DNA from 3 places in the Bacillus pretiosus genome. Region 3 is predicted to be linked to each of the others. Evidence: a T-box and tRNA genes for the amino acid it is inferred to sense, from the RefSeq annotation. Region 3 holds a T-box; the other regions hold tRNA genes.
What was found. The T-box of region 3 lies ahead of lysS (lysine--tRNA ligase). A T-box ahead of a tRNA ligase gene usually reads a tRNA of that ligase, here a tRNA-Lys.
Positions count from the first base shown of each region.

Region 1: it encodes a tRNA-Lys, which carries the amino acid that the T-box ahead of lysS (lysine--tRNA ligase) is inferred to sense. The anticodon was not compared.
Region 2: it encodes a tRNA-Lys, which carries the amino acid that the T-box ahead of lysS (lysine--tRNA ligase) is inferred to sense. The anticodon was not compared.

Region 1 is NZ_CM129593.1:4,702,429-4,705,664, reverse strand. It holds rRNA gene rrf (5S ribosomal RNA) at 40-155, shown strand; tRNA gene ACU8YW_RS24405 (tRNA-Val) at 160-235, shown strand; tRNA gene ACU8YW_RS24400 (tRNA-Thr) at 240-315, shown strand; tRNA gene ACU8YW_RS24395 (tRNA-His) at 326-401, shown strand; tRNA gene ACU8YW_RS24390 (tRNA-Leu) at 425-505, shown strand; tRNA gene ACU8YW_RS24385 (tRNA-Gly) at 535-609, shown strand; tRNA gene ACU8YW_RS24380 (tRNA-Leu) at 626-714, shown strand; tRNA gene ACU8YW_RS24375 (tRNA-Arg) at 718-791, shown strand; tRNA gene ACU8YW_RS24370 (tRNA-Pro) at 802-875, shown strand; tRNA gene ACU8YW_RS24365 (tRNA-Ala) at 890-962, shown strand; tRNA gene ACU8YW_RS24360 (tRNA-Met) at 983-1,059, shown strand; tRNA gene ACU8YW_RS24355 (tRNA-Ile) at 1,064-1,140, shown strand; tRNA gene ACU8YW_RS24350 (tRNA-Ser) at 1,158-1,250, shown strand; tRNA gene ACU8YW_RS24345 (tRNA-Met) at 1,278-1,354, shown strand; tRNA gene ACU8YW_RS24340 (tRNA-Asp) at 1,358-1,433, shown strand; tRNA gene ACU8YW_RS24335 (tRNA-Phe) at 1,448-1,523, shown strand; tRNA gene ACU8YW_RS24330 (tRNA-Thr) at 1,538-1,613, shown strand; tRNA gene ACU8YW_RS24325 (tRNA-Lys) at 1,624-1,699, shown strand; tRNA gene ACU8YW_RS24320 (tRNA-Gly) at 1,713-1,783, shown strand; tRNA gene ACU8YW_RS24315 (tRNA-Ile) at 1,794-1,870, shown strand; tRNA gene ACU8YW_RS24310 (tRNA-Asn) at 1,878-1,952, shown strand; tRNA gene ACU8YW_RS24305 (tRNA-Ser) at 1,959-2,049, shown strand; tRNA gene ACU8YW_RS24300 (tRNA-Glu) at 2,055-2,126, shown strand; gene ACU8YW_RS24295 (sigma-70 family RNA polymerase sigma factor) at 2,401-2,868, shown strand; gene ACU8YW_RS24290 (DUF4179 domain-containing protein) at 2,861-3,236, shown strand, end outside.
Region 2 is NZ_CM129593.1:751,667-754,902, reverse strand. It holds gene ACU8YW_RS03860 (CBS domain-containing protein) at 1-267, opposite strand, end outside; tRNA gene ACU8YW_RS03855 (tRNA-Glu) at 399-470, opposite strand; tRNA gene ACU8YW_RS03850 (tRNA-Asn) at 472-546, opposite strand; tRNA gene ACU8YW_RS03845 (tRNA-Ile) at 555-631, opposite strand; tRNA gene ACU8YW_RS03840 (tRNA-Trp) at 643-713, opposite strand; tRNA gene ACU8YW_RS03835 (tRNA-Thr) at 720-792, opposite strand; tRNA gene ACU8YW_RS03830 (tRNA-Phe) at 802-877, opposite strand; tRNA gene ACU8YW_RS03825 (tRNA-Asp) at 886-961, opposite strand; tRNA gene ACU8YW_RS03820 (tRNA-Met) at 965-1,041, opposite strand; tRNA gene ACU8YW_RS03815 (tRNA-Ser) at 1,066-1,158, opposite strand; tRNA gene ACU8YW_RS03810 (tRNA-Ser) at 1,217-1,309, opposite strand; tRNA gene ACU8YW_RS03805 (tRNA-Ala) at 1,330-1,402, opposite strand; tRNA gene ACU8YW_RS03800 (tRNA-Pro) at 1,418-1,491, opposite strand; tRNA gene ACU8YW_RS03795 (tRNA-Arg) at 1,502-1,575, opposite strand; tRNA gene ACU8YW_RS03790 (tRNA-Leu) at 1,579-1,667, opposite strand; tRNA gene ACU8YW_RS03785 (tRNA-Gly) at 1,684-1,758, opposite strand; tRNA gene ACU8YW_RS03780 (tRNA-Leu) at 1,788-1,868, opposite strand; tRNA gene ACU8YW_RS03775 (tRNA-Lys) at 1,883-1,958, opposite strand; tRNA gene ACU8YW_RS03770 (tRNA-Gln) at 1,963-2,037, opposite strand; tRNA gene ACU8YW_RS03765 (tRNA-Tyr) at 2,049-2,132, opposite strand; tRNA gene ACU8YW_RS03760 (tRNA-Val) at 2,141-2,216, opposite strand; rRNA gene rrf (5S ribosomal RNA) at 2,222-2,337, opposite strand; rRNA gene ACU8YW_RS03750 (23S ribosomal RNA) at 2,439-3,236, opposite strand, start outside.
Region 3 is NZ_CM129593.1:2,463,667-2,466,902, reverse strand. It holds gene lysS (lysine--tRNA ligase) at 1-1,466, opposite strand, end outside; T-box leader at 1,550-1,806, opposite strand; gene ACU8YW_RS12530 (DUF2197 domain-containing protein) at 1,873-2,043, opposite strand; gene ACU8YW_RS12525 (class I SAM-dependent methyltransferase) at 2,275-2,976, shown strand; gene ACU8YW_RS12520 (UDP-N-acetylmuramoyl-L-alanyl-D-glutamate--2,6-diaminopimelate ligase) at 3,131-3,236, opposite strand, start outside.

The DNA of each region.
Region 1 (3,236 bases), 2.2 Mb from region 3:
TAAATAAGTTACAATGATTCTTGTCTTAAATGAATATAGTCTGGTAATGATGGCAGAGAGGTCACACCCGTTCCCATACCGAACACGGAAGTTAAGCTCTCTAGCGCCGATGGTAGTTGGGACCTTGTCCCTGTGAGAGTAGGACGTTGCCAGGCAAATGGAGGATTAGCTCAGCTGGGAGAGCACCTGCCTTACAAGCAGGGGGTCGGCGGTTCGATCCCGTCATCCTCCACCATTTAGCCGACTTAGCTCAATTGGTAGAGCAACTGACTTGTAATCAGTAGGTTGGGGGTTCAAGTCCTCTAGTCGGCACCAGAAAATCATGGCGGTTGTGGCGAAGTGGTTAACGCACCGGATTGTGGCTCCGGCATTCGTGGGTTCGATTCCCATCAGTCGCCCCATTTTTTCTTTGAATAATTAATATGCGGGTGTGGCGGAATTGGCAGACGCACTAGACTTAGGATCTAGCGCCTTTGGCGTGGGGGTTCGACTCCCTTCACCCGCACTTTTAATAAAATAACTCATACATGTCTTGCGGAAGTAGTTCAGTGGTAGAATACAACCTTGCCAAGGTTGGGGTCGCGGGTTCGAATCCCGTCTTCCGCTCCAATTTTCAATATGACATGCCGGGGTGGCGGAACAGGCAGACGCACAGGACTTAAAATCCTGCGGTGGGTGACCACCGTGCGGGTTCGACCCCCGCCCTCGGCACCATATGCGCCCGTAGCTCAATTGGATAGAGCGTTTGACTACGGATCAAGAGGTTAGGGGTTCGACTCCTCTCGGGCGCGCTTTTATTAACGGGAAGTGGCTCAGCTTGGTAGAGCACCTGGTTTGGGACCAGGGGGTCGCAGGTTCAAATCCTGTCTTCCCGATTTTCCAAAAACACGGGGCCTTAGCTCAGCTGGGAGAGCGCCTGCCTTGCACGCAGGAGGTCAGCGGTTCGATCCCGCTAGGCTCCACTTATTTTAATATATTTTATGGCGGTGTAGCTCAGCTGGCTAGAGCGTACGGTTCATACCCGTGAGGTCGGGGGTTCGATCCCCTCCGCCGCTACCATAAAGGACCTTTAGCTCAGCTGGTTAGAGCAGACGGCTCATAACCGTCCGGTCGTAGGTTCGAGTCCTACAAGGTCCACCACTAAAGCTTTATATCTCGGAGGTATACCCAAGTTCGGCTGAAGGGATCGGTCTTGAAAACCGACAGGCGGCGAGAGTCGCGCGGGGGTTCGAATCCCTCTACCTCCTCCATTTTTTCTAAATTAAATATTTTATCATCGCGGGGTGGAGCAGCACGGTAGCTCGTCGGGCTCATAACCCGAAGGTCGCAGGTTCAAATCCTGTCCCCGCAACCAAATGGTCCCGTGGTGTAGTGGTTAACATGCCTGCCTGTCACGCAGGAGATCGCCGGTTCGACCCCGGTCGGGACCGCCATTTTTTTACATAAAGGCTCGGTAGCTCAGTCGGTAGAGCAGAGGACTGAAAATCCTCGTGTCGGCGGTTCGATTCCGTCCCGAGCCACCATTTTGAAGTCGCAAGCCGACTTAGCTCAACTGGTAGAGCAACTGACTTGTAATCAGTAGGTTGGGGGTTCAAGTCCTCTAGTCGGCACCACTTTCAAAATGAGCCATTAGCTCAGTTGGTAGAGCATCTGACTTTTAATCAGAGGGTCGAAGGTTCGAATCCTTCATGGCTCACCATTTACAATTTAATGCGGGTGTAGTTTAGTGGTAAAACAAGAGCCTTCCAAGCTCTGGTCGAGAGTTCGATTCTCTTCACCCGCTTTTCAATTATGGGCCTATAGCTCAGCTGGTTAGAGCGCACGCCTGATAAGCGTGAGGTCGATGGTTCGAGTCCATTTAGGCCCACCATAATTATTCCGCAGTAGCTCAGTGGTAGAGCTATCGGCTGTTAACCGATCGGTCGTAGGTTCGAGTCCTACCTGCGGAGCCATATTATAGAGAAGTACCCAAGTGGCTCAAGGGGCTCCCCTGCTAAGGGAGTAGATCGCGAACGCGGTGCGAGGGTTCGAATCCCTTCTTCTCTGCCAGAATTGGCCCGTTGGTCAAGTGGTTAAGACACCGCCCTTTCACGGCGGTAACACGGGTTCGAATCCCGTACGGGTCATACTAAAAGAGATAGCATAATCTGCTATCTCTTTTTTGTTGTGTAAAAGCGGACTTTGGATAGTCTGCTTTTTTTTATGGGTTTTTTGTGTCTTTAATGCTTGATAGTAATTATTGCAATAAGTTGTAGGAGATTTATATATATGCATTTATTTTTGCAACCTTTTTATTCTCTCATTCGACTATATTAGTAAAGGGAGGAAGAAATAAAAATGGACATAGCCTATCTAGTAAACTAAGCAACAAGAGGAAATGATCAAGCATTTGAACAACTTATTACTTTTGTTCGCCCAAAGCTATATCGAACAGCCTATTCTTATGTAAGAAATGAACAAGATGCACTGGATATATACCAAGAAACAATTTATGAAGCATATCTTTCATTGAGAAAATTAAAAAAGCCGGAGAAATTTCAAAGTTGGATTACTAAAATTCTTGTTTTTAAATCCATTGATTTTGTAAGAAAGTCCTCTAGACAATTTGTTGTGAATGATGAAATGTTATCTAATTTATGTACAGAAGAGAGCATGAATAAATTAGAGCAATCGCTGGATTTAACCGAGGCATTTAATTTCTTAGATCCTACTTACAAAACCATTATTTTATTAAGGTATTATCACGATTTATCTATTAAGGAAATTGCTGAGGTTCTTAATTCTCCAGAAGGAACGGTAAAATCTCAATTACATCGAGCAAAGCAAGCCTTACGCCCCATTTTAAAGGAGGGATATAGTTATGAATAAAGAAGAAATTAATCACCATATCAATGATATTCCTATACCAGAAGATCGGTTAATTCAAAGAGAAAAAACAGCCATGCTTCAAGCTAAGAAAAATCAGTACCGTAGAAAAAAAACAATTAAGTATTCTAGTCTTATTGCTTGTGGAATATGTGTTTCTCTCTTAGGTTTTGGATTCATTTCTCCTACCATGGCAAAGACATTATCGGGTGTTCCAGTTATAGGCTCCATTTATGCACAATTTAATGATATTGCTTCTGATAAAATTGAAAAGGATGAGCTTGCCACATCAATTGAGAGACGAGATAGTCATAGTGGTTTAACGATGAATGTGAAAGAAGCTGTTTACGATGGTGGACGTTTAGTGGTCA
Region 2 (3,236 bases), 1.7 Mb from region 3:
TGTAGCCTTTTCAATAGGTTCATCTGGAGAAACTGAAACAATGTTTGTTGTCATTACATTTGTAATTTTATTAGATCCAGGATGTTTCTCAGCAATCCCTCGAACAACTAAATCTCGATCCGTAACAAGACCAACAACTTGCTCATTTTCAACAACCGGAATCAATCCAATCGATTCTTCTTTCATCTTTACAGCAGCCTCATATACATTGTCTAGCGGTGTACAATGTACAACATCAGTACTCATAAAGTCTCTCACTCGTGTCATTTTTGTCTCCTCCTTTTTATACATACCATAGCTTTTCCTAAATCCCTTTATTTATTTCAGGAAAATCAGTTGATAAAGGAGGATTCCACAAAATAAAAAAAGAGTCAGCATATTGCTGACTCTTTTTTTTATGACCCGTACGGGATTCGAACCCGTGTTACCGCCGTGAAAGGGCGGTGTCTTAACCACTTGACCAACGGGCCATGGCTCCGCAGGTAGGACTCGAACCTACGACCGATCGGTTAACAGCCGATAGCTCTACCACTGAGCTACTGCGGAATAATATATGGTGGGCCTAAATGGACTCGAACCATCGACCTCACGCTTATCAGGCGTGCGCTCTAACCAGCTGAGCTATAGGCCCATACACTTTTACAGGGGCAGTAGGAATCGAACCCACACTGGAGGTTTTGGAGACCTCAGTTCTACCTTTAAACTATGCCCCTAAAGGATGCCGACTAGAGGACTTGAACCCCCAACCTACTGATTACAAGTCAGTTGCTCTACCAATTGAGCTAAGTCGGCATAAAAAAATGGTGGCTCGGGACGGAATCGAACCGCCGACACGAGGATTTTCAGTCCTCTGCTCTACCGACTGAGCTACCGAGCCAACATAAATGGCGGTCCCGACCGGGGTCGAACCGGCGATCTCCTGCGTGACAGGCAGGCATGTTAACCACTACACCACGGGACCATTTGGTTGCGGGGACAGGATTTGAACCTGCGACCTTCGGGTTATGAGCCCGACGAGCTACCGTGCTGCTCCACCCCGCGACAATATAATGTTTTTTTAAAAAATGGAGGAGGTAGAGGGATTCGAACCCCCGCGCGACTCTCGCCGCCTGTCGGTTTTCAAGACCGATCCCTTCAGCCGAACTTGGGTATACCTCCATGAAGGAAAAAATAAAAATTTTATTATTATATGTATCTAAACCATTTAAAAAGAAAATGGAGGAGGTAGAGGGATTCGAACCCCCGCGCGATTCTCACCGCCTGTCGGTTTTCAAGACCGATCCCTTCAGCCGAACTTGGGTATACCTCCGAGACATATAATAAATAAAGTGGAGCCTAGCGGGATCGAACCGCTGACCTCCTGCGTGCAAGGCAGGCGCTCTCCCAGCTGAGCTAAGGCCCCATGTTTTTGGGAATATCGGGAAGACAGGATTTGAACCTGCGACCCCCTGGTCCCAAACCAGGTGCTCTACCAAGCTGAGCCACTTCCCGTTAATAAAAGCGCGCCCGAGAGGAGTCGAACCCCTAACCTCTTGATCCGTAGTCAAACGCTCTATCCAATTGAGCTACGGGCGCATATGGTGCCGAGGGCGGGGGTCGAACCCGCACGGTGGTCACCCACCGCAGGATTTTAAGTCCTGTGCGTCTGCCTGTTCCGCCACCCCGGCATGTCATATTGAAAATTGGAGCGGAAGACGGGATTCGAACCCGCGACCCCAACCTTGGCAAGGTTGTATTCTACCACTGAACTACTTCCGCAAGACATGTTTGAGTTATTTTATTAAAAGTGCGGGTGAAGGGAGTCGAACCCCCACGCCAAAGGCGCTAGATCCTAAGTCTAGTGCGTCTGCCAATTCCGCCACACCCGCATATTTATTTAAAATGGTGAGCCATGAAGGATTCGAACCTTCGACCCTCTGATTAAAAGTCAGATGCTCTACCAACTGAGCTAATGGCTCTTAATGGCTGGGCTAGCTGGATTCGAACCAGCGCATGACGGAGTCAAAGTCCGTTGCCTTACCGCTTGGCTATAGCCCATTAATTAAGAATGGTGGAGGGGGGCAGATTCGAACTGCCGAACCCGAAGGAGCGGATTTACAGTCCGCCGCGTTTAGCCACTTCGCTACCCCTCCGACATATATGGTGGAGGATGACGGGATCGAACCGCCGACCCCCTGCTTGTAAGGCAGGTGCTCTCCCAGCTGAGCTAATCCTCCATTTTGCCTGGCAACGTCCTACTCTCACAGGGACAAGGTCCCAACTACCATCGGCGCTAGAGAGCTTAACTTCCGTGTTCGGTATGGGAACGGGTGTGACCTCTCTGCCATCATTACCAGACTATATTCATTTAAGACAAGAATCATTTTAACTTATTTAACTTTTAAAGTCAACAAGTTTTTTATATTCTTTCAAAACTAGATAACATCGCTTCATATTATATGGTTAAGTCCTCGATCTATTAGTATTCGTCAGCTCCACATGTCACCATGCTTCCACCTCGAACCTATCAACCTGATCATCTTTCAGGGATCTTACTAGCTTACGCTATGGGAAATCTCATCTTGAGGGGGGCTTCATGCTTAGATGCTTTCAGCACTTATCCCTTCCGCACATAGCTACCCAGCTATGCCCTTGGCAGAACAACTGGTACACCAGCGGTGCGTCCATCCCGGTCCTCTCGTACTAAGGACAGCTCCTCTCAAATTTCCTACGCCCACGACGGATAGGGACCGAACTGTCTCACGACGTTCTGAACCCAGCTCGCGTACCGCTTTAATGGGCGAACAGCCCAACCCTTGGGACCGACTACAGCCCCAGGATGCGATGAGCCGACATCGAGGTGCCAAACCTCCCCGTCGATGTGGACTCTTGGGGGAGATAAGCCTGTTATCCCCGGGGTAGCTTTTATCCGTTGAGCGATGGCCCTTCCATGCGGAACCACCGGATCACTAAGCCCGACTTTCGTCCCTGCTCGACTTGTAGGTCTCGCAGTCAAGCTCCCTTATGCCTTTGCACTCTACGAATGATTTCCAACCATTCTGAGGGAACCTTTGGGCGCCTCCGTTACACTTTAGGAGGCGACCGCCCCAGTCAAACTGCCCACCTGACACTGTCTCCCGGGTCGATAAGACCCGTAGGTTAGAATTTCAATACAGTCAGGGCGGTATCCCACCAGCGCCTCCACCGAAGCTAGCGCTCCGGTTTCAATGGCTCCCGCCTATCCTGTACAAACTGTA
Region 3 (3,236 bases):
CTATATATAATAATAAATAATTGTTTTTGATTTTCTTTCATTATTTTTTTATTTTCATGATGACAAATCGAATACAATTGTTCCATTAAGTTAGAGTAATCTTTGTTAGAACGAAGAAGTATGGTGCAAGCTTCTACTAGCCACTCTTTCTGCTTTTCATCTAATGTGTTGTAAAACTCTATATTTCTCTCTTGATTTACAGCAATTAATTTTTCAGTTTGAAAGTTTCTAACCCAATACTCTGCACGTTTGCTTATCGCTATCATATCCTCTAATGCATAATTCCTATCTATTTTTTCTAATATACCTTGTAAAATAGATGAATCAAAATTTAATAGCGGTAACGTTCCTGCTACTTGATTAAATTTCGGATATTCTTTAATTCTGCTATCAACTCTAGAAAGTTTAATTGCATCAAATAAATCTTCATTTTTGAGCGTTTTATTCTCATAACTTTCTTTCAATCGTTCATATTCTGTATAATTGCGAATCACATCTTCATCAAGACCGATATGAAAAGCTGCGTTTGGTCTATATTTAGCAAACATAAAAAGAATCACTTCTGGTAAATATACTTTTAACAAATCATTAGGTGTAATACTATTCCCTGAAGAACTTGACATTTTTTCATGATTCCCTTTAATTCTAATGAAATCATAAGCAACATAATGAGGAGCTTCACGATTAAATATTTTCATTGCAATTTCCTTTGATACATTATAACTACCCGTTTCCGAAGAATGATCTCTTCCGCCCGGTTCAAAAATAACATCCTCTATCATCCATCTCATCGGCCAATCGATTTTCCAATTCAGTTTCATTTTATTTGTATTTAATACCGATAATTCAGTTTGATTTCCGCATTCACATTTATATCGTACTGTTTTTAATACTTCATCAAAATGTGTAATCGTTGTTGCATCTTTCCCGCATTTCTCACAATATAATGTGACTGGATAAAAGCTCTCTCGCTCTTCTTCACTACACTCTCCTATTTTAAAACTCATTAAAATATCATATATTTCTTTTCTTTTATATAAAGCCTCTAATATGTTTTTGTTATATCTTCCACTTCTATATTCAGCATGTTGATATATGAATTCCACTTCAACCCCAAATACTTGAAGCGATTTCTCAAACTCTTTTTCAAAATGCTCTGCATAGGAGTTATGACAGCCATATGGATCTGGAATATCACAGTATGGCATACCAATATATTTTGCAAAAGATGGATCAATATTTTTAGGAACTTTTCTAAACCTATCATAATCATCCCATGAAAATATAAAACGAGTCTTTTTCCCTAAATCTTGAAGTGCTCTTACAACGAAATAAGTCGTTATTATTTCGCGAAAGTTCCCGATATGAATAGAACCAGATGGACTTATTCCAGATGCGCAAACAAAAGTTTCTTTATTTGGATGTTTTCTTATTAATTCATGTGCTACTTCATACGCCCAATACATATATTACTCACCTCAATTGATTTTTTATTTTCACACTTTCAGTTTTATGCAATAAAAAAACTCCCACCCCCAAGATTATTCATCTTGAGGACGAGAGTTATTAGCTTCGCGGTACCACCTCAGTTTGTTAATATGTCGCCATATTAACCTCTTCAGGTACGGCAAAATATGCGTATACCCTATCTCTATAACGGGAGAATCCGTCGCACCATCCCTAAACAAATTAGTTCCTTGCGCAGCTCCAAGCCTTTTTTCGTCAAGCTGTATACCGCTCTTTCTCAGCTACCAGAGCTCTCTGTACGTATTCTTTCTTAACTACTCTTCTCTTCCATGCCATTTTAAATATTAGTTTTTTCATATGATAATTTATAACACCTTTATTGTCAAACTTTTTCGAATAAAAACTCTATCTAAATAAATGCTTTATCGCTTCTAATTGAATTTTGTGGCTACACTCATCGCAACAATATGTTCCTTTCGGTTTCTCTTTAAATCGGTTATATTTTTCACTACCTTCGTAAACACGAAATACATTTTTGCAAGAAAAGCAAACAATTTCATAAAACATCATATGCATTTTCCTCTCCATGTTTATACATTTTTTTAATCACTTAAGAAAATCAGTTTTCTATAGTACAAATCTTAATATCCTCTGACTAAAAGGTTTACCTTCATTCTTATCGAATTATATAAATATCTTATAAGTTGAGGTGAACATCTTGATCAGTAATATAGAATTGGTTTTAGATGCTAAAGCAAGTTTAGCTGAAGGACCATGTTGGAATGAAAATATTGGAGCTGAAACTATATGAACCGTATCGATTACATAAGAAACGAAGAAAGGAAATATCATGACCTTTGCTATGAACAATACAAACTATTTGAAACTGGTTCTTGGCTTTATAAACCGGTTAAAACAGTTCTGGACTTGATGGATTACTTTGAAGGACAAACTAACTTACAAGTACTTGACCTCGGCTCTGGCGTTGGTAGAAATAGTATTCCAATTGCACAAAAAATAAAAAATGCTAGCGGCACTGTTACATGTGTGGACTTACTTGATTCCGCTTTAACAAAATTACAAACTTACAGCAAAGAACATGATGTATTTGAAGTCATAAAAACAGAACAAGCAGCTATTGAAAACTACTATATTGCCCCTAACACTTATAATTATATCGTTGCAGTATCAAGTTTAGAGCATGTTCAATCAGAAGAAGATTTTAAAAAAGTGCTCCATTCTATGAAAAAAGGTACAAAGATTGGTGGTATCAATTGTTTCATTATTAACTCGAACATACAAGAAATTGACTTACATACGAATGAAGAATTAGTTGCTTTAATTGAAATTAATCTTCCCACTGAAGATATGCTACATCTATTAAAAAGCATTTATAAAGAATGGCAAGAAATAGAAATTGAAATAAAAGAATTAGCTTATAATATAGTCCGAAACGAAAGACACATTCAATTAAAAACAAATGCTATAACATTTGTTTTTCAGAAATAAAACTATAAAAGGTAAGGTTTTTTCCTCATATATTCATAGAAACACCCTTACCTTTCAATTGTAAATCCTTGGAAAATTGCTTCGTTATTAGTTTTAACTTCATTTAAAACATTATTTTTATTAGAAATACTATTTAGCTATTAATTGAATTCATTCATTTATTAATAATTGCTTGTCGAGCTTTTTCTTTATCATCAAAATGAATAGTTGAATCTTTTAAAATTTGATACGTTTCATGCCCCTTCCCTGCAATCAAAACA